Regions from separate parts of the Colwellia sp. SU-HH01217 genome, predicted to be linked through region 1. Evidence: predicted binding sites of a transcription regulator. Region 1 holds the regulator's gene; the other holds the start of a gene.
The links. Region 1 encodes LexA, which represses DNA repair genes until DNA is damaged. Its sites were predicted from a motif close to TACTGTATNNNNATACAGTA; they were not measured.
Positions count from the first base shown of each region.

Region 2: a site for LexA is predicted at 3,306-3,325, ahead of dinB (DNA polymerase IV). Genes of this name have one in related genera too.

Region 1 covers NZ_BAAJLX010000009.1:108,720-119,457, reverse strand. Annotated here, with positions in the region: gene AC27G3_RS12375 (LabA-like NYN domain-containing protein) at 1-194, shown strand, start outside; gene AC27G3_RS12370 (LysR family transcriptional regulator) at 227-1,132, opposite strand; gene AC27G3_RS12365 (NADPH-dependent FMN reductase) at 1,301-1,828, shown strand; gene yegD (molecular chaperone) at 1,859-3,217, opposite strand; gene yghU (glutathione-dependent disulfide-bond oxidoreductase) at 3,471-4,343, shown strand; gene AC27G3_RS12350 (hypothetical protein) at 4,326-4,523, opposite strand; gene AC27G3_RS12345 (hypothetical protein) at 4,622-5,458, shown strand; gene lexA (transcriptional repressor LexA) at 5,618-6,232, shown strand; gene coxB (cytochrome c oxidase subunit II) at 6,938-8,416, shown strand; gene ctaD (cytochrome c oxidase subunit I) at 8,429-10,039, shown strand; gene AC27G3_RS12325 (cytochrome c oxidase assembly protein) at 10,042-10,623, shown strand; gene AC27G3_RS12320 (cytochrome c oxidase subunit 3) at 10,657-10,738, shown strand, end outside.
Region 2 covers NZ_BAAJLX010000004.1:119,068-129,805, forward strand. Annotated here, with positions in the region: gene alaS (alanine--tRNA ligase) at 1-1,548, opposite strand, end outside; gene AC27G3_RS07190 (regulatory protein RecX) at 1,645-2,142, opposite strand; gene dinB (DNA polymerase IV) at 2,217-3,263, opposite strand; gene AC27G3_RS07200 (Lnb N-terminal periplasmic domain-containing protein) at 3,403-5,295, opposite strand; gene AC27G3_RS07205 (DUF3015 domain-containing protein) at 5,389-5,868, opposite strand; gene AC27G3_RS07210 (Bax inhibitor-1 family protein) at 6,116-6,778, opposite strand; gene AC27G3_RS07215 (alkaline phosphatase family protein) at 6,809-9,673, opposite strand; gene nqrM ((Na+)-NQR maturation NqrM) at 9,897-10,118, opposite strand; gene AC27G3_RS07225 (helix-turn-helix transcriptional regulator) at 10,260-10,738, shown strand, end outside.

The DNA of each region.
Region 1 (10,738 bases):
TTATGGAAGTTGCTCAACAGGTAGATACCGTTATTTTATTATCTGGCGATGGGGATTTTGACCTATTACTGAATAAAGTGATTAATGATTATGGCGTTCGTGCCGAAGTTTACGGCGTAAATGCATTAACGGCTAACTCGCTAATTAACGCTGCCTCTGTGTTTCATTCAATTGACGAAACGTTTTTAATGTAGCAATTGCGTTCGGGCTCAGTGCTATCTTTGAGTTACCGCTTTGCTAGTTGCTCTACTAATAAGTCAATCAATAACCGTACTTTGGGCGATAAATGTTTTCGGCTGGGGTAAACAACATACACATCAATGTCGGTTGCTTGGTATTGGGGCAGTAAAATTTCGAGTTGGTTGTTTGCAAGCGCACTTTCCATGGTAAATTCTGGTAATCGGCAAATTCCATGGCCATCAAGTAACATAGCGACTTTCATTTGAGCACTATTACATAAAATAGCTTGAGGTACGTCTATTTGTTCTTCAATACCTTGGCTACTTTTAAACGACCATATACTCGGCGTTTTTAAATTAGTGTAGCAAATACACGCATGGCGCGATAACTGGTCGGGAGTTGTTGGTCTGCCATGTTTGTTTAGATATTCTGGCGTTGCCACCACATAACTTTTACAGCTGTATATTTTTCGACAAATAAGGCTAGACTCTTCTAGTTGTGAGGTTGCCCTTATTGCAATATCGAAGCCGTCTTGTACTACATCAACTTTACGGTCGTTAAGATCAAGATCAAGGGTTACCTTGGGGTGCCTTTTTAAAAACTCTGACAACACCGGTTGTAGATAACCCAAGCCGAAATCAACCGGACAACTAATTCTTAATAAACCGCGAGGTTCGACATTGCCTTCAGTTATTACTCCTAATGCTTGTTCCGCATCGATAATCATTTGCTGACATTGTTGAAAATACAATTTTCCTTCGGGTGTTAAACTAATCGAACGAGTGGTTCGATTAAGCAACCTCACTCCCAATCGTGCTTCTAGTTTATTAACCTCTTTACTAATGTAGGAAGTTGAATGGCCGGTAATTTCAGCTGCAGCAGAAAAACCCCCACTGGTTACCACCTGAGAAAAAATGATAATGCCATCAAATAATTTTGTATTGGTAGCCATATGGAAACAGTGTCTTAACTTTTAAGGTATTAATAATTATTTGGAACTAATATACACTGAACGTTATCAAGTTGCAGCTAGCTTTTTTGTGTGAAGTTGAAGTATTAACTCATGAAATGATTAAGCGCTCGAATAAAGCTGCCAAGTTAACTAAATAAGAGGAATATTATGAAAGTATTAACGTTTGCCGCTAGTAGTAGTTCAACATCTATCAATAAACAGTTAGCTTTTTATGCTGCATCATTGTTGCACGATGTTGATATTGAAACACTGGATATTAACGATTATGAAATGCCGTTATTTAGTGAAGATAAAGAGAGGGAGTTAGGACAGCCAGAACAAGCGAAACGTTTTTTTGAAAAAATCGGACAGGCCGATGCCATCATTATTTCGTTTGCTGAACATAATGGTTCTTATACCGCGGCTTATAAAAATTTGTTTGATTGGACTTCGCGCATTGACCAAAAGTTGTTTCAAAATAAACCTATGGTGTTATTAGCTACGTCACCGGGTCCAGGTGGTGCATCAAGCGTGCTTGCCGTGGCCCAAGGTTCTGCCCCTTTTTTTGCAGGAGAAGTTAAGGCCGCATTATCAATATCTAGTTTTTATGACAACTTTGATCCTAAGCAAAAAGTATTAACTAACACAGATTTACTGAAGCAACTAACACAAGCTGTTACTCAATTAAAATCTTGATATAGCTTGTGCGTTAATTTCTGGTTTTGCTTAGCTAAATATTCGCTGTGCCCAACGCGTTAAGCCTGCTGTTACACTGCCAAAGTGATCGCCAATAACTATGGCACTATTAGGCATTTGTTGCTGCAAAAATTCATTAATTACTGGAGATTTTGCCGTACCACCAGTAACAAATACAACGTCAGGTTGACAACCAGCTTGACTAATTGCTTGTTGGATAAGCTCGGCTATTTTAGTTAATTCTCGATGTGAGGCTTTTTGCATTAATGTTCGACTCAGCTCAACTGACAAGCCTTGATGAATATCTGCTAAGTTAGTTTGTGTAGCATTAGAATCTGTGAGGGCAATTTTACCTTGTTCTGCGCCGTTTACTAATCGATAGCTTAATTTGTTTTTATGGACGCTGATCAAACGGTCTATTAATTCAGGTTGTTGAGCATCACGTTGTAATTGTTCAAGGTAACGTAGATTTTGTTGGCTATAAAACTCGGTTTGTTCATTAATGTTGTTAATTGCCATGGCTTGCCAAAAGCTGTTACTTGGCACTGGTTTATTACTTTTAAGCAAACTGTTTAAGCCAAAACTTGGCATTAATCCTTTTAACGCTAGTTGTATGTCAAAATCGTTACCGCCAATGCGGATTCCGCTGTGTCCTAATAAATGATTAGAGCGATCGGTTAATTCACTAAAAGCAGGACCCATTAATAACATGGAACAATCGGTTGTACCGCCGCCAATATCAACGACAAGCACTTTGGTTTCTTTGGTTAAGGTACTTTCAAATTCAAACCCAGCAGCTACTGGTTCGTATTGAAACTCAACATCGTTAAAGCCAACACGTTTAGCTGCATTGGTTAAAACAGTGAGTGCTTGTTGATTACTTTGCTCACCTTTTAATCCTTGAAAATTAATAGGGCGGCCGATAACGGTTTGACTAACTTCTCGGCCGAGTTTGGCTTGAGTAAGTTGCTTGATGTTGTGCATCATGGCAGCGACGATATCTTCAAACAGATTAATTTGTTGGGGAAGTAACCCACTTGCTCCTAAAAAAGATTTGGGTGATTTTATATAATAGCCTTCATCAGGCTCTGCAAGGTAAGCGTTAAGTGCTGTTTGGCCAAAATATAATTCAGTTGAAATGCCGTCAAGTTGTAGCTCTCTTGCAACGTTTTGTCCTTTTCTCAATGGCACTAAACGTTGATTTTTAAACTCTTCTTGTGCTTCTTTAGGCAGGTTTTGATACAACCAATGGCTGATGATGTCACGACTTGGCGCATATAAAGTAGAAGAGATAAAACGGCTGGTGTCCGTTAAGGAGATAAGTTCAGGTTGGCCATTAGCCATAACACCGACAGCACAATTTGATGTGCCATAATCAAAGCCAATCATAATTGACACCACATTAATGAAAAAGGCCGCGTAGGATACTTGCTTGAAACACAAGGCGCAAGTTAAGTATGGTTTCAGTCAACGAGGAGGGATCTTAAATGAAATGAAATATCCCTCAGTGCTGTCTACTTTCAAAACCTTTGTTACTAATTTATAGGTTAGTGTTAGGTTAATGGTTAGATAAAAATTAAAACGACTTAATCGCGCACAACTCATGTGTGAGTAAATTCATCAAAAATAGTAAGGAAATTAAATGTCTGAATCAAGTTACACTCCGCCTAAAATTTGGCAATGGAATAATGAAAGTGGCGGTAAATTCGCCAGTATTAATCGTCCTGTCGCTGGGGCAACACGCCAAAAGGAGTTGCCTGTAGGAAAGCATCCTTTACAACTGTACTCATTAGCAACACCTAATGGGGTTAAGGTGACTATTTTATTAGAAGAATTATTAGCCGCAGGTGTTAATGGTGCAGAATATGACGCACATTTGATAAATATTATGGAAGGTGATCAATTTGGTTCAGGGTTTGTTCAGGTAAATCCAAACTCTAAAATTCCCGCGTTAGTTGACACCAATGAGGGGAGTCATTTACCTATTTTTGAGTCTGGTGCAATCTTGTTGTACTTAGCAGAAAAATTTGATGCATTTATTCCTAAAGCGCAAGATCTGAAAGCACAATGCTTATCTTGGTTATTTTGGCAGGTGGGGAGTGGACCATATTTAGGTGGTGGTTTCGGCCATTTTTATGCCTACGCACCAGAGAAATATGAATATCCAATTGAACGATTTACTATGGAAGTTAAACGACAACTCGACGTTCTCGACAGACACTTAGCGAATAATAAATATATGTGCGGTGATCAATACACTATTGCAGATATGGCCATTTGGCCTTGGTATGGTGCATTGGTTGAAAACAAAGTGTATGAAGCAGCAGAATTTTTACAAACACACACTTATAAAAACTTAGTGCGTTGGACAAAAGCAGTTGGCGAACGAGCAGCCGTTAAGCGTGGGGTTATGGTAAATCGTACATGGGGAGAGCTAAACGAACAATTACATGAGCGCCATAACGCCAGTGATTTTGAGTTAAAAACACAGGATAAATTAGTTGATACAAAATAAAACTAGGGTGTAACTTAACGCGCAACTGATCACTTTACGTGAGTATAAGCTCATAATGTTCGCTAAAAACAACCGACCTTGCAGTGTACGGATATAGGTAATATCGTCTGACCACGAAGTATTTATATAATCAGGATTAAATTGTCGATTTAAGTAATTCTGTGCAATAAACGACGTCATACTATCTGCCTTCTTCAGTTTTACAGTTATAGTTAATAAATTGTAAAACTGAAGAGGGAATGTTAGTTTTTCGTTTTTTGTAAATGGAAAAAATTAGTATGCTAAAATGGACTTCAATTGTAATTATAGTTACTTCGTATTTTTTATATAATTATATTTCAAGCACTTCAACAGAAACACCAAATATCCTATTCAGCGAATATGAATCAGAACAAGTTAATAAAGATAATACGATTGCATCCAACATCTCAATTACAGATAAAAATAATAGCCAATGCTTAACAATTGAAGAATATAAGAATCTGGAAGAAGTGATTGAAGGAAATGCTTATATTAATGAAAATTTACTTATTGCAAATGCTGTAGATCAGAGTTTGACTTTCTTGAGTGAAGACGAATTAATTAGAGAATCCAATAGTGGGAATGCACAAGCGATGTTTGTTTTAGGAATGAACTATCAATGGTTTTCTCATCGAAGTTCATTTTATAATCCTTCTCTATCTCTTAGAGATTTTAATGACACACATAAAGAATTAGATATATCTATACTTAAGAAAGCTCGTTTTTGGTTATGGGAAGCGGCTTTAAACGGTGTTTTAATATCAATTCTTGAGCTGGCTAACACATATAAACTGGAAGATGATCTTGGCAAAACCTTCAATGATGAACTCAAAATTAAGTACACTTTGTATAAAGCACTTTATTATAAAGTAAGCCCCAATATAGCTATATTTGAAAATAATACTGCAGAGAAACAAATTAACACATTGAAAAATATAAATAAAAATGAGCTGTCAGAGTTGTTTGAACAGTTATCTCAAAAATGGGTTGATGACAGAGCTGAAATTGGTCTAGGGAAATATATTGAATTGCCTAGACCACCATTAGTTGGAAATGAAAAAACTATAATTTTTTGTAATACTATAAATTTATAAAAAAAGGATTTTTTATAAACAGAGTTTACATATTATTTTTTATATTACTTACTACAACATACAGTAGTGACGCAAATACCCACAAAAAACAAAACACTTGCCATTATTTACAGCCTGTATATACTGACAGTATTTGTCGATAAATAATACAGGACCGTTATGCGCCCTTTAACCCCCAGACAACAGCAAATTTTCGATTTTATTAAGGAAAACATCTCAGCAACGAGCATGCCTCCTACCCGTGCTGAAATCGCTGTCCATTTTGGCTTTAAATCTGCGAATGCTGCGGAAGAGCATTTAAAAGCCTTAGCCAAAAAAGGCTACATAGAAATGTTGGCGGGCACTTCTCGAGGTATACGGTTGGCTGAAGAATTTGCTGAACAAGAAGGTTTGCCGCTTGTTGGCCGTGTTGCCGCGGGTGAACCTATCCTTGCACAAGAACATGTAGAAGAGCACTACAAGATCGATGGCAGCTTATTCCATCCTGCAGCAGATTACTTATTGCGTGTTAACGGCGATAGTATGAAAGATATTGGTATTTTAGATGGTGATTTGCTGGCGGTTCATCAAACAACTGATGTACAACAAGGACAAGTAGTAGTAGCACGCGTTGAAGAAGATGTGACGGTGAAACGTTTTAAACGCGAAGGCAATGTGGTTTACCTACACGCTGAAAACGAAGATTTCTCGCCAATTGAAGTGGACTTAACTAGTCAGCATTTTAATATTGAAGGATTAGCTGTTGGGGTAATTCGTGCGGCAGACTGGATGTAAGTGATCTACTGTTTTTCATGAAATATAATCCTTTATTCGTTGTGAAATTACCTAGGCGTAAAAACCAATGGTGATTTCACGTCTTATACTATGTTCCTAAACTCGGTTTAAAATATAGTTAACAATTTGAAAAGTAGGTAAATAATTATTTTACTCCCCTCTAGCTTGATAATTTTTCTTAATTCAAGACAAATTTCGCGTCAATAGCTGCTAGAGAAGTATTTGTTAAGCCGAACTTAGGTTAAGTTATATTTCTGTATAAAAAACAACCGCTAACTGTTGTTTTATTCTTCTCTTAAATTATTTTAATTTCTACTGAACAAAAAACGCACAGCCCTTGTGTGTATAGCTTTTCATTCTTTTTAGAGTTAATACTCAATTGAATTTATTAAAGTTTATTTCTTTTCTCTTCAAATTATGGATTGACCTAGATCAAATTTTAAGTGATTCTAGATTAGAAACCGTACAAAAATAGCACGAAAAATAATAATAAAAGTGTGAAGATTTCTGTTTGTTTTTTCGTCACACTGATTTAGCTAAAATAACAATAACAAGTGGCAAAACATTTGATCCAGTGAGTTCGGATTTACACTGTGACCTCGTTTTGTTTTCTACTTCAAGAGGAAGAGGGGATGTCGAGTGAAGAGAGGTAACCTAGGTTGGCTGTTGCTGGGAAGTTTATTTACCAGTTCAGCTTGGGCCGATATGAGTTTAAATTTAACCAAAGGTGTGACTAAGATCAGTGAAGAAGTTTACGATCTTCATATGTTAGCCCTTTGGATATGTACTGCAATTGGTGTGGTTGTTTTTGGCGCGATGTTCTGGTCTATGGCTTTTCATCGAAAGTCAAAGGGTCATAAAGCTGCAGACTTTCATGAAAGCACCACTGTCGAAATTTTATGGACAGCAATCCCCATTGTTATTCTTATTGCTATGGCAGTTCCTGCCACTAGCACGCTTATTGAGATGGAAAATAACGATGACTCTGATGTGACTATTCAAGTCACTGGCTCTCAGTGGAAGTGGCATTATAAATATTTCGATCAAGACTTAGAGTTTTATTCAGTTTTATCTACGCCTCGCGATCAATATGAAAACAAAAATGGTGCTGGTACTCAAAAAGGCGAGCATTATTTACTCGAAGTAGATAAAGCACTGGTTGTGCCTATCAATAAGAAAATACGTTTTCTAATTACTTCAGACGATGTTATTCATTCTTGGTGGGTGCCTGCTTTTGCAGTAAAACAAGATGCTAATCCTGGATTTATTAATGAAGCTTGGGCGATTGTAGATAAACCTGGTGTATATCGTGGCCAATGTGCAGAGCTTTGTGGTAAAGATCATGGCTTTATGCCCATTGTCGTTATTGCGAAGACTGAAGCTAATTACGCTAAGTGGTTAGACGAACAACATCAATTAGCAGCCAATGCCGCGCAAGCTGAACAAGCATCACTTAATGCATCTGCTTCTATGGATGACTTAATGGCGCTGGGTGAAACAACTTACACTGCACACTGTGCTGCATGTCATCAGCCTTCTGGCTTAGGTTTACCACCTGCATTTCCTGCATTAAAAGATAGCCCTATTGTTACTCAAGGTTCAATTGATGAACATATTAATATTGTCTTCAATGGCCGCGCTGGTACGGGTATGCAAGGCTATGGCAAACAGCTTAGCTTAAAAGAAATTGCTGCTGTAGTAACTTACGAGCGTAATGCGTGGGGTAATAATACGGGTGATGCTGTACAAGCTTCAGATGTTAAAGCAGTATCTGGGGGAGACTCAGTTAAGGCAGCACCAGTTGAAGAAGCAAAAGCGGTAGTTGAAGAAGCGATTGCCGAACCAGCTGAAGATTTATCAAAAACCTATTCAATGGCTGAAATGATGACCATGGGTGAAGAGGTGTATAACAAGGCGTGTGTTGCATGTCATCAACCAAACGGGAAAGGCTTACCGCCTGCATTCCCTGCACTTGATGGTGGTGTTATTGCAACGGGTGATGTAGCTAAGCACTTAGACATGGTGATTAATGGAAGTGCTAAAAATCCAGCAATGGCAGCATTTTCATCTCAATTATCAAAGACAGAAATTGCTGCGGTTGTTACCTTCGAGCGAAATGCTTGGGGTAATAAAACTGGCGATTTAATTCAAGCTGCAGATGTTGCTGCCGCAAGTGCGAAATAAGGAGTTATTTAAATGACTACAGACGTTTTAAATGATCAAGATTCGCATGGCGGTGACCATCATGACGATTCTCATGACCACGGTAAAATGACTGGCATAAAACGCTGGTTATATACAACGAACCATAAAGATATAGGCACATTGTATTTATGGTTCTCTTTTATCATGTTACTTACAGGTGGCGCCTTAGCCATGGTGATCCGAGCTGAGTTATTTCAGCCGGGGTTACAAATTGTAGAGCCTGATTTTTTTAATCAATTAACAACAGTTCATGGGTTGATTATGGTGTTTGGTGCCATAATGCCGGGCTTTGTTGGTTTTGCTAATTGGATGTTACCTATGATGATCGGTGCTCCAGATATGGCATTACCAAGAATGAATAACTGGAGTTTTTGGATTTTACCATTCGCTTTTGCCATTTTATTAAGTTCATTTTTTATGGAAAGCGGAGCGCCTAACTTTGGTTGGACTTTCTACGCGCCGTTATCAACGACTTATTCAAATGGTAGTACGGCATTCTTTGTTTTTGCTGTTCATATTATGGGTATATCTTCAATAATGGGCGCGATTAATATCGTAGTGACCATTATGAATATGCGTGCTCCAGGTATGACTTACATGAAAATGCCATTGTTCGTATGGACCTTCTTTATTACCGCTTATCTATTAATAGCGGTGATGCCGGTACTCGCTGGTGTAGTCACTATGGTATTAACAGACACGTATTTTGGTACGAGCTTTTTTAATGCTGCAGGTGGTGGTGATCCCGTTATGTTCCAGCATATTTTCTGGTTCTTTGGGCACCCTGAGGTTTACATCATGATATTGCCTGCCTTTGGCATTGTATCTACGACTATTCCTACTTTTGCTCGTAAGAAGTTATTTGGTTATAGCTCAATGGTTTATGCAACAGCCTCTATCGCATTGTTGTCATTTATCGTTTGGGCGCATCACATGTTTACCACGGGTATGCCATTATTTGGTGAACTGTTCTTCATGTATTGCACCATGCTAATTGCTGTACCTACAGGAGTAAAAGTCTTTAACTGGGTTGCAACCATGTGGCGAGGTTCAATGACATTTGAAACACCTATGTTGTTTTCTATTGCCTTTGTAATTTTGTTTACCATTGGTGGTTTTTCAGGGTTAATGTTGGCATTAACACCGGTTGATTTTCAGTATCATGATACTTACTTTGTAGTGGCACATTTTCATTATGTATTAGTAACAGGTTCTCTGTTTTCAATGTATGCAGGAGCTTATTATTGGATGCCTAAATGGACAGGGCATATGTATAACACCACCTTGGCGAGCTGGCATTTTTGGTGTTCATTAATTTCAGTGAACTTATTATTCTTCCCTATGCACTTTTTAGGTTTGGCGGGTATGCCGCGTCGTATTCCTGATTACGCGTTGCAATTTGCAGACTTTAATAAGTGGGTAAGTATTGGCGGATTTGCTTTTGGCTTATCACAATTAATTTTCTTGGCGGTAGTCATCAAATGTATTAGAGGTGGTGAAAAAGCACCAGCTAAACCATGGGATGGCGCTGAAGGATTAGAATGGACTGTGGCAAGCCCAGCGCCATATCATACTTTTTCTACACCACCAAAAGTTGATTGATAATGACAAAAAGTACTGATAAAAAACCAGAACACGTTACAGACGTGACCAAATCGACCAATGGCAAAGTAGTTAAAAAACTCTTGCTTATCGTCTTTGGTATGTTTGGTTTTGGTTTTGCATTAGTACCTTTATACGATGTGTTTTGTGATATCACTGGATTAAATGGAAAAACCAATACGGCTGCAGTTGTTTATGCTGCAGACGGTGTTGATACTTCTCGTACAGTCACTGTGCAATTTATTACTCGAAATTCCAAGGGAGTTCCTTGGCAGTTTGAACCAACAATAAATGAAATTGAAGTACATCCCGGTGAAGTCAAATTTGTAAATTTTTACGCTAAAAATGAATCTACACACGACATAGTTGGACAAGCCGTTCCATCTGTGTCGCCAGGTATTGCTGCAGGGTATTTTCAAAAAATTGAATGTTTTTGTTTTACCCAACAGCCATTGAAAGCCAATGAAGATGTTGAAATGGGATTGCAGTTTTATGTCGATTTAGAGTTACCTCCTGAGATAACAACACTGACATTGTCCTACACACTCTACGATATTACTGGTAGTACAAATTCATCCTCCTAAGGGAGTGAGTGTAAATACTAAATGGGGAATAAAATGACAACAAAAGAATATGAAACCTATTATGTACCCTCTCAGAGCCATTGGCCAATTGTGGGAGCTATTGCGCTGTTTTTTA
Region 2 (10,738 bases), on a different contig from region 1:
ACCGTCATCAATTTCTAATACACCCGTGTCGCCCGCTTGACCACCCGATTCAGCATAAAATGGAGTTGAATCAAGAATAACCATACCTGGTTCATCAACAGCCAATTCATTTACCGACTCGTCGCAATTAAATAGTTCAACAACCGTTGCTGAGTAATTATCTGAGGTATAGCCTTTAAATGATGTTTTATGATCAGACTTTAATTGTTCGTTATAATCGGTACCAAATTGACTGGCTTTTTGCGCACGTTTTCGTTGTTCGCTCATCGCGAGATCAAATCCGTCTTTATCAATTTGTATATCTCGTTCGCGAGCAATATCTGCAGTTAAATCTGCTGGGAAACCATACGTGTCATAAAGTTTAAAGACATCATCGCCCGCGATAGTATCGCCAGATAAATTCGATAAGATGTCTTCAAGTAACAACATGCCGCGATCTAATGTACGACCAAATTGTTCTTCTTCAATGCGAAGCATTTTTTCGATAATGCTTTGTTGTTGAACAAGTTCAGGATAAGCATCCCCCATTTGAGTCACTAATGACGAAACTAATTTGTGGAAAAAGTGCCCTTTTGCTTCTAATTTATGACCATGGCGAATAGCACGTCGAATAATACGGCGCAGCACATAACCACGACCTTCGTTTGATGGCATCACACCATCAACAATTAAGAAACTACATGAGCGAATATGATCGCTAATAACACGTAAAGATTTATGCGCTAAATCATCGCATGAAAGTAATTTTGCGGTATCTTTAATCAACGCCTGAAAAATGTCTATCTCATAATTACTATGCACATTTTGCATGATCGCTGAAATACGTTCTAAGCCCATACCTGTATCAACAGAAGGCTTAGGAAGTGGAAGCATCTCACCGTCACTTTGACGATTAAATTGCATGAAAACTAAGTTCCAAATTTCAATGAATCGATCACCGTCTTCCTCTGGAGAGCCTGGAGGACCACCCCAAATTTCTTCACCGTGATCATAAAATATCTCAGAGCACGGACCACAAGGGCCAGTATCACCCATTGACCAGAAATTATCAGATTCATACTTTTTATCAGCAGATTTATCACCGATACGAATTATTTTATCAACTGGAATACCAATTTCGTCTCGCCAAAAAGCAAACGCTTCTTCATCGCTTTCATAAACAGTTACTAATAGTTTATTTTTGGGTAAGCCTAAAACCGTAGTTAAAAACTCCCATGCCATACGCATAGCGTCTTCTTTAAAGTAATCACCAAAACTAAAGTTACCCAACATTTCAAAAAAAGTATGGTGGCGAGCGGTATACCCTACATTTTCTAAATCGTTATGTTTACCACCTGCGCGTACACAACGTTGAGAAGACGTTGCACGATTATAACTACGCTTTTCAGCACCTAAAAAAACATCTTTAAAAGGCACCATTCCCGCATTTGTAAATAATAAGGTGGCATCGTTTCCGGGAACTAAAGAGCTACTTGCAACAATTTGATGCTGTTTGGCAGCAAAGAACTCTAAAAATGCTTGGCGAATTTCAGCGGTGCTTTTAATCATGTAATATCCAAATAATCTATTATGTAATCGGTAAAAAAATAAGGCGCAATAGACTCATTCTGTTAACAACAGATTTATACTCTGTCAAACCTTGAGTTAGTCTAGGTTCAATACTGTCATGATCTGATCAGGAGAGAAACCACGATATTGAAGAAAACGCATTCTTTTTGCCTTTTCTTTAACGGCTGCTTGGTAGGCTTTATTTTTTGATAAAGCATTACGATCATCATTTTCATGAACATAATAATCAACAAGCGGCGTACTAAAACGCTTATTATACGCAAGCTCAGCTTGAAGATACCAATCAATTTCATCATTTTTATTAAGTTCATTAATAATCGTGGAACAAACGCCCTTTTGATTGAGTTCATTTTTGATGTATAACCAACCAAATCCTTTGTCAACTCTAACTCTTAGAGTACTTTGAGCAAACCGTTCATCACTCAAATAATCTTTTTCTATAAGGTAAGCTAAAACGGGTAAAATTTCATCGCTAGCAAAATCTTTCTTCATTAGCTTTTGATGCAGTTCTTTATGGGAATGTTCGCGCCTTGATAATAAGTCGACAGCACGATGTAGAATTTCTTTTTTCATGAACGAACTAAAAGTTAATCAGATTTATTAATATTGAAGGCTATAGGATAAAGGAATTTAACGTCAGAGTATATCTAGGCGAATAACTCTAATTGCTGGCTACTCATCTCATTGGAAAAGCCTATCGTTAAACCAACTAAACGAATACTTCTATTATTACTTCGCGCTATTGCAGTTGCGAGTAATTTTACAAACGTAGTTCTATCACAATGCAAGCTTTGCTGCTCGACAGTGGTTTGATTAAAGTCTGAAAACTTTAATTTAATGCCTTGGCGAACAATTTGCCTTTGTTGGTGTTTTTCTAGCCGCTGTTCCAATTTAGGAAAAAGCTGATTAATCACAGAAATACACTCGTCTTCTGAGCTAAGATCTTGAGCTAATGTAGTTTCTATGGCTAACGATTTTCTTTGTCTACTCACCTCAAGTTCACGGCTATCTTCGCCAAAGCTTCGTTGGTATAAAACATTAGCAAATTTTCCAACTACAAACTGCAGTTCAGCAATAGAGCTTGCTCTTACGTCTTGGCAAGTTTCAAAGCCTTTATTTTTAAGTTTTTCCGCTGTTTTAGGACCAATACCAGGGATTTTTTTTAATGCTAGAGTGTCAACAAATGCCGATACAGACTCTGGCGCTATAACACATTGACCATTGGGTTTATTTTCATCGCTCGCTATTTTTGCCAAAAATTTATTAGGTGCAATACCCGCCGATGCTGTTAGCTGTAATTCATCATAAATTTGTTGTCGAATTTTCTGTGCGATTAAGGTTGCGCTACCACCCAACAAGGTTGAATTACTTACATCAAGGTAAGCTTCATCAAGAGACAGTGGTTCAACAATTTGAGTGTACTGTGAAAAAATCGCCCTTATTTTTTGGGAAACTTCTTGATAAACGGACATGCGCCCATTAACAATTAACAAGTCAGGGCAAAGTTGCAAAGCTCGCTTTGAAGACATCGCTGAGCGAACGCCAAATTGCCGTGCAATATAATTGCAGGTACACAAAACACTTCGCGGACCTGAACCTCCTACGGCTAAAGGAATATTACGATATTCTGGAAAATCACGCATTTCAACGGCGGCGTAAAAACAATCCATATCTATATGTATTATTTTGCGCATTTTCTCTCCAACATGACGTTGAGTTGCATCAGTCGACACAACAACTGTATATAACAACAGTTAATTTATCATATTAAAAGAAAATAGCAATCTAGTGATATATTTTTAATTAAATGAGGCTTTTGTTGTTGCAGCAAGTTTAGAAATAATGGCGATATTCTAGTTTGTATTCTTGAAAGTCGTATTGTTCGGTAAGTTTGTTTTCTACTTTATGGTAACTTGCTGAAAGCCTTAAGCTATGATTGGTCGCCAATTGCCAACTTTGTTGAATGCCTACTCGTGTACGCTCCGTTTGATCAAATAAAAACTGATAGTACTGCGCATCAATAAGTAACCCAGCATTTTGCCAATTATATAGAAAACCTATATTTATTCCGGGTGCTAGTGAAATAAAACTGTCTAAGTTTTTGTTAAATTCAACTCTTGCAGTGCCTAATAAATAAACATAACTGTTATCAATAGGCTGGTAGCTTACACCGCCGCCGCCAGAGCCTTGGGTAATTAACCTTTCTTTACCATTTGTCCATTGTTGCTCGAGGCTAACATTAGCTTTCCATGACCATGGCTTAAAAAAGTCATTTCTGGGAGTTAGCGAAATAATATCGAGTAACTCTGCTTTTTCTAATTTTATTTTGTCATCGTGATAAACACGCACAATAGCATTCACCATATTCAACGACATGCCAGAGTAATAACCCGCTAACGGATCAAGTAAGTCATGGTAACTGCCTCTGTATTGTAATTGTAAATATGATTGCTCATCTCGTTGTCCTGCACCCAAGCCCCACATGGTGGTTTTGTGCCCTTTATCAGGCCTTGCTGGAACAATATTATCTATGGCTATTGTTACGGGATTTTTGCTCATGTGTCTTAACAACAAAAAGCTTCTTCTTGTTACTGCTTGTTGACGACCATTAAAAGTGTTTTGATAACGTAAATACCGATAAGCACTATCGACAATTAACTGCTGTTTGTTAGAGGTTAAAGTTGCAAACTGCTGGCTTGTTAATAAGTTTTCATCTTCTGATAAAGCGAGCACTAATTGGCGCTCAGTATCAGATAATTGTAATAATTGATTTTCTAATTCCGTTAATATTGACTGTCTGTAAAACACATCATCAACGAAGCCTGCATCGTCAACAACACGAATTGTATCAAGTGGCATAGTCGTTACTGGGAAATTATCGACTAAATTAAATCCCGGTCTTGCAACATCGAGTAGTTCTAATAATCGAAACGAGCAATTTTCGTCAAAGAAGTAATAATCAAAATTTACCCCTTTTAATTCCCACATGTGCGCTAACATAGTGTTGATTTCATCTTGAGTTAAATTAAGCCGATACTCCCATAAATCTCTATTTTCTAATTGGTTGTATTCTTTAATTTTCTCAAAATATGGGTTCGCAGCAAAATTGCCTGGATAACCGCCTGTTAAGCCTCTTGCAGCATAAAGAAAACCTTCATCGCCATCTGGTACTGTGGCACCAAAATTCAGTGCGTAAGATAAATAAGTAGAGTTTTTTTCTACATTATCAGGGTCAAACCTTAAAAAAGTATGCCCATACATTGATGAAGGACTATTAAGTTGTGCAGCAGCAAAAACTAAAACAACAGAGGTGGTATTAAGCTGTTCGCGCCAGTCATTATATTCACGACATTCTTGTGTGTTAACACGTTCAACCTCTTCGGCTAACCCCTTAACATTGTCTAAGAGAAAATTTGTTCTAGCAGGGTATTTACATTGGATCTTTACTTGTGTTTTAAGTGCGCTTATTGTCGATAACAGCTCATTTTTAGGGTTAATGGCGCCATCTGTCGCTAAAAAGAAACTATTGTCGTCGACATAACTGATTAAATCACTTTCAGAGGCTTGGGGTTTGATATGTAGTAGCGCCAACCATGGCTCACTATTAGCTAGTGCATTAATTGTTAGAAAGTCTTGTGCATTGCTCGCTTTGCTCAAAACGGTTAGTAAGAAAAAAATCGCTAAAGTAGACTTCATTGTCATCATCAGTAAATTAGGAGTAAGCATGATTTTTTATTGAGCTCTGAGCCCAATAAATTAGATATAATCAAATAAAAAAGGCTACCGAATAGCAGCCTTTATTTCAAAAATAATAGACGACTAAGCGGTGTACTTAACTAGTGCTTTATCATTTTTCATTAAAGTAAACATAGTGCTAACAACATGTTCAGTTGTTACATTTTCTGAAGGGAAAATAGAATTAAAGTTGTTATGTAATGTAGATTTAAACAATGCACGATCTTCTTCTTTTACGCCTAAAGAAACAGCTACAGCAGTTAATGCTTCACCGTCGCCACGCGCAACATCTTCACTAAACTCATCCATAATCATGCTTACGTCAACCATTTCCTTACCGCCGTAAGTCAATGTGCCTTTTGTTGAACAACCATTTGTACCGAACGTCATACCAAAAGTATTGTTACCAGTAGAACCGTTAGTTGTTGCAGCAAGCACATGGCTAGGAGTGCCTGACTGTCCTTTAAAAAGCATATTACCCCAACCACACGTTTGGCTACCTGGTGCATCAGCAAGTACCGAAGTCGACATTAATAAAGTTGAAGCAATTAGTAATTTTTTCATAGTAAATCCCTATAATATTTTATAAAACTTATACTTACCAATGTAAGTACCTGTTCGATTTTAATATAAATAGAGCGTTAACTCTATAGTGTTTTAGCAATTACTATACTTTTTATTCAATACTTTTCATTGTACTCGCACATACAAAAGCTCAGCTAAAAAAAACAATTAAGCTATTGATTTTTAATAAGTTGTGGAGTATAAAACCGACTAAGGCATAATTTATTGTGTTTCATTCTATCAAGGGTTATTTTCTGCCAAGAATTCTTAATATTCGTAGGAATAAATTTATGATGTCCATATAAAGTGCAGCGGCGCTGTCGATGGCATTATCGTAAGTTTTTGGAATAGCATTTGCTCTGGCCCAATCGTAGCCAATATAGCCACAAAATATTACCGCGACTATCCAATCGAGAATGCCGTGATGAGTATTAAAGATAAATATTTCAATTAGCTCTACAACAATCACACACAATAGTGCAATGGTTAAACCACCACTTATTTTCTTAAAAAAAGCAGGGTACATAGAGCCTAATAACATCATCACAAAAGTAACCATACCTGTAACTCTAATGGCTTCTAAGACAATATCAGGATTGTATTGGCTCACCACAAGGTTGATGATTAATCCAAAAGGCACTACAACAAAGTTATAACCAATAAAGCTCACTACAGGACTTTCAGATTTACTGAATAAATAAATCCCCAAAAAACACGAAGCAAAATATCCGATAAAAAATAAAATAGGATTAACACTACTAATAGACTCTACGGGAATATTTTCAACCATTAACCAATTTATGGCGAAGCCCCAGACCAATGTTAAACCTATCACTAAGTTATAAACTGAACCGCTAATTAGGGTATCGCTAGTTTCCCTTCGATCGAATACGTTTACTTCCATTTTCATTTCCTTATATACTAAAAAATTAACTTACTGTTACTGGTCAATATCAAGTTTGTCGATTAATGATGGATATCCCCAACCGTTAACGCCAACCTCAACGTGCTCGCCAGTTAGAAACTCGTACATTGTGGGTGCTAATGAGCCATTTTCTTCAATATTCAGTGGCACTGGATTATCGCCTATAGGTGTTCCCCAAAAACCGATAAAAGCATCTTTTTCAAAATAACTTTCGCCCGCATGTCGCCCTGGCACTTTTGTATTAAAGCCCATACCTAATTTAGGAAATAAGTTCACCGTACCTGCACGATCCTCGGCATATATATTAACAATTTGGTTAACTGAGTCAGGACGTTGAGTGATCATAGTGAGTTCTCGCCATTGCGAAGTATTGCACCAAGAATCCACCTCATTTTCTTTAGCTTTATTAATACACTGATCAACTAATCGATAATGGTCCTTCAACATTTTCTCTGATGGCTTTTCGCGATACTTATTAACAGAGTTTACCGCTAACAATGCTAAATCCTTACCTGATAAACTGGCGTAGAATAACTTATCCGCTACTTTCTCTACCGTTTCATCAACTCTGACTCCATCACGGTAACCAATGAGTCTTACCTTGCATTTTTCAATACTGCATTGTTGCTCTCTTACTACCATGTAATCTAAAGAATCTTTTAAACGCTCAACGGTTTCAGTAATAACATCTATTTTTTTGTCTGTTTTTTCATTCACGGGTTTCCAATGTATAAGCTCATGGTAAACAGGCTGAACTTGCCAACCTAACGCGGCATTAAAAAAATCAAACATCATATTACCGCCTGCAGTAGAAGCGACAACCACGTCAATATTTCTATTACTGGCATAGTTAAGTGCGTTAGTTATTTTAGGACCTTCGCCCTCATCAGAAGAAATTTTCTTTACTAATATGGGATAACCTAAATCTTCTGACAAAGCCTGAAATACAACTTTTTCAGGGTTTAACGATTGGTAGATTGGGGCTAAACCATGATCGCCTGCCATGCCCCATAAGGTATTGTGGTAAATTCCTGCGCGTTTATAAGCTTTTTCTGTTGCGCTTAACCAATAGTCCAGACGATTTAACTCCCCTGTTGGCATAATAACCTCATCACTGAACGGCCCAGCAAAGTGCGCAAAGTGATCAGGCCAAGGGTTATAAATCAAGGTAAAGTCAGGCATGCCTAAACTGTCTTGCTTAGCTAGCGCTTCAATGGCTTTTTCTATTTTCCATTTTTTAGTTAATTTCGTGAAAAAATCAAAATAAGACATTTGATTAAAACTTTTAATATCTTCAATCAACTTATCTCGATTAACTCTCAATTTAACTTCTTCATCGGCTCGTTCGTTAAGCTCTTTTATACAACGTTTTTCTCCGTAATCTCGTTGCACCTCCCCTAAACCTAAATTGACTAATCCATCATAACTAGTATGTGCATTCCAATCGTATTGAGCATTACAGTTCAGCGTATTAAGATAAACAAGGCGATCAAACATAGTTTTCACTTTGTTTTTATCAAGTAGACGATCAAGCTGAAGCGCATCATTACCGAAAAAGTAATAAGCCCTGTCTTCTTTTCTATCAATAAAATGAAAATTAGGTACGCCCGTCCCCGAGTCGCCAGACACTTTAGCGCCTGTTTTTATAATAGGTAAATTACGAACGCTAATAGTCGGCGTTGAAGAAATACCAACGCGCGCAATTGAGGTTGGATAATTTTTATATAATTGCTTAAAAAACGGCAAATAAGCACTATCTTGATAATTTTCATTAGCCAGCAACGAGAGAAATTGAGTTTGTTGGTTAAAATTTTCAGTCGCAGTAGCTTGTTGTTGCTTATGTTCAATAGCCACTCGATTAATAAAAGGCTTACTAGCGTCTACAAGACCCTCAATTAAGCCTTGCTGTAACCCGTCAACGGTTATTTGCACAGCATATCGGCGATTTTGTTGAGATTGTAAAAACGTCACTAAAAGTGATGGATTATCAGTAAAAGTATCCTGCATCCATTGGTTTAAACTCTCTTCACGCTGTGTTTTAAAAACAAATTGTCGGTAAGCTTTTAATACATTTAAGCGCACAAAATCGATTAAAGTAATCGTTAATGCTTGTGCTTTATTATTTATTTTATGCTTATGTTCTGCTTTTCCATCTTCGACAATAGCTTGTAGCATGGCTTTCATATCGCCTTCATCCATGCCTTTAATAGCTTGTTCAACAATGTTAATCACTATGGGTTGGATTTTGTTGACTAAAGCTAAATCTTTAGCGCTTTTTGTTAAGTAAGTGTATTTATCAGGCAAATTATCCATGGCTTGCCAGTGACCAATATTGACTAAAGCATCATAAATAATAACCATAGAGGCAATAAACTGGCGATCTGTTTTTATGCCTCCTGAATGACCGTTTTGTCCACTTTCTTTAGCGAGAACATCACTTTCTTTACCTTGTTGATATAAGCTATGTTCATAACTTTTTAATGTTTTTTCATCATAAACACTGCCAAGATATTCTTTAAATTCATCATCTTGGCTTAAATGATTATAACGATCATAATAGCTATAAAGAAAATGTCCTAATGGTATAGCATAACTAGGATTGCTGAGTTGGCTAATCACACGCTTTTTAACATCTCCTTCTAAAGGGAGCGTTAAAATGTATGCATCAAGCGAGACACCGGCTATTGTAAAAAGGGTTGCATCGCGAGTAAATTTTGACGAAAAATGCATAGAAGCGACGATTTCATCTCTCATTATTTCACTCGCATTAAAAATGCTACCAATAATAGGTGTATCGCCTAGTTCAGCATGACTAGTACAGCTTACTAACATGAGTAAAACTACGGTGTTTTTTCGAAAATTACGCAAATAACTTTTCATAACGTCCTTATTAAATATGCGCTTGGCAATGAAGATTTAAAATCGAAGGGCAAAACTTATCGGTTTAATAACATATTAAAAAACAAGCAAGTATATAATAAACGAATAAATAAGTCTGGGAAGTGTTAATCAATACAATAACGATATCCATTAATTTTTTAAAACCATTAATGGATAAATCGAAAATAATAACGGTTAAACTGAGTGCTTAACCGTAGGAAAGTTAAATATTTTTAATGGATATTTGCTCTTCTTTTAAAGCAGCAATACGTTCGCGTTCTTGTCGTTTTTCACATGGATTGTCACAATCACACGCTTTCTCAATACCCACAGAAGCTAAACCACCACAACTCCCCGCTAAGGTTTTACTTTGGAAAATATAACCAACGGCCATTGCCATTACTACCACAAGGAAAAAACCTAAAGTGACCATGAAAATCATCATTTTGAATAAGCCTACTATTTTATCTACGGGGTTAACGTCAAATACAATCGAATTTTACCGCGAATTCTTCTTTAATGCCATTAACAGTTGTAGAAATTGTGTAACAATGACGAAAAGCATTACACGTTAAAGAAGGTCGACATGGTAAATCTTATCAGCACAATTAAAAACACCATTGAGAGTGCAGAGCAAGAGCATATTGATTTACCTTTTTCAGTATATTCTTCGGTAAAAGAACAAAAGTTACTCAATGTCCCTATCGTCAAACCGTTATTAATTCTTGTGTTAAGTGGTAAGAAAGCATTAGGCAAGCAAAATGAGTTAACATGCCAAGCAGGAGACTTTATCTTTTTGTCGGCGAATCCTGCGTTAGATATGCGCAATATTCCTAAAGACAACGAATACTTTGCTCTTTTAATAGACTTTGAAGAACAAGACTATAAAGGACTTCAAAAAGTGTCCGACAAAAAACACCATTACTGTGTAGGCAAAAGTACGCTTACTTTAGAAAGATGTTTACAGCAATTTGTTGAAAGTTCACTTTGGGCGCCGAAAGCATTGTGGTCGTCACGAAAAAGAGAAATTATAACCTTGCTATGCCATATAGGTTATCACGAAGT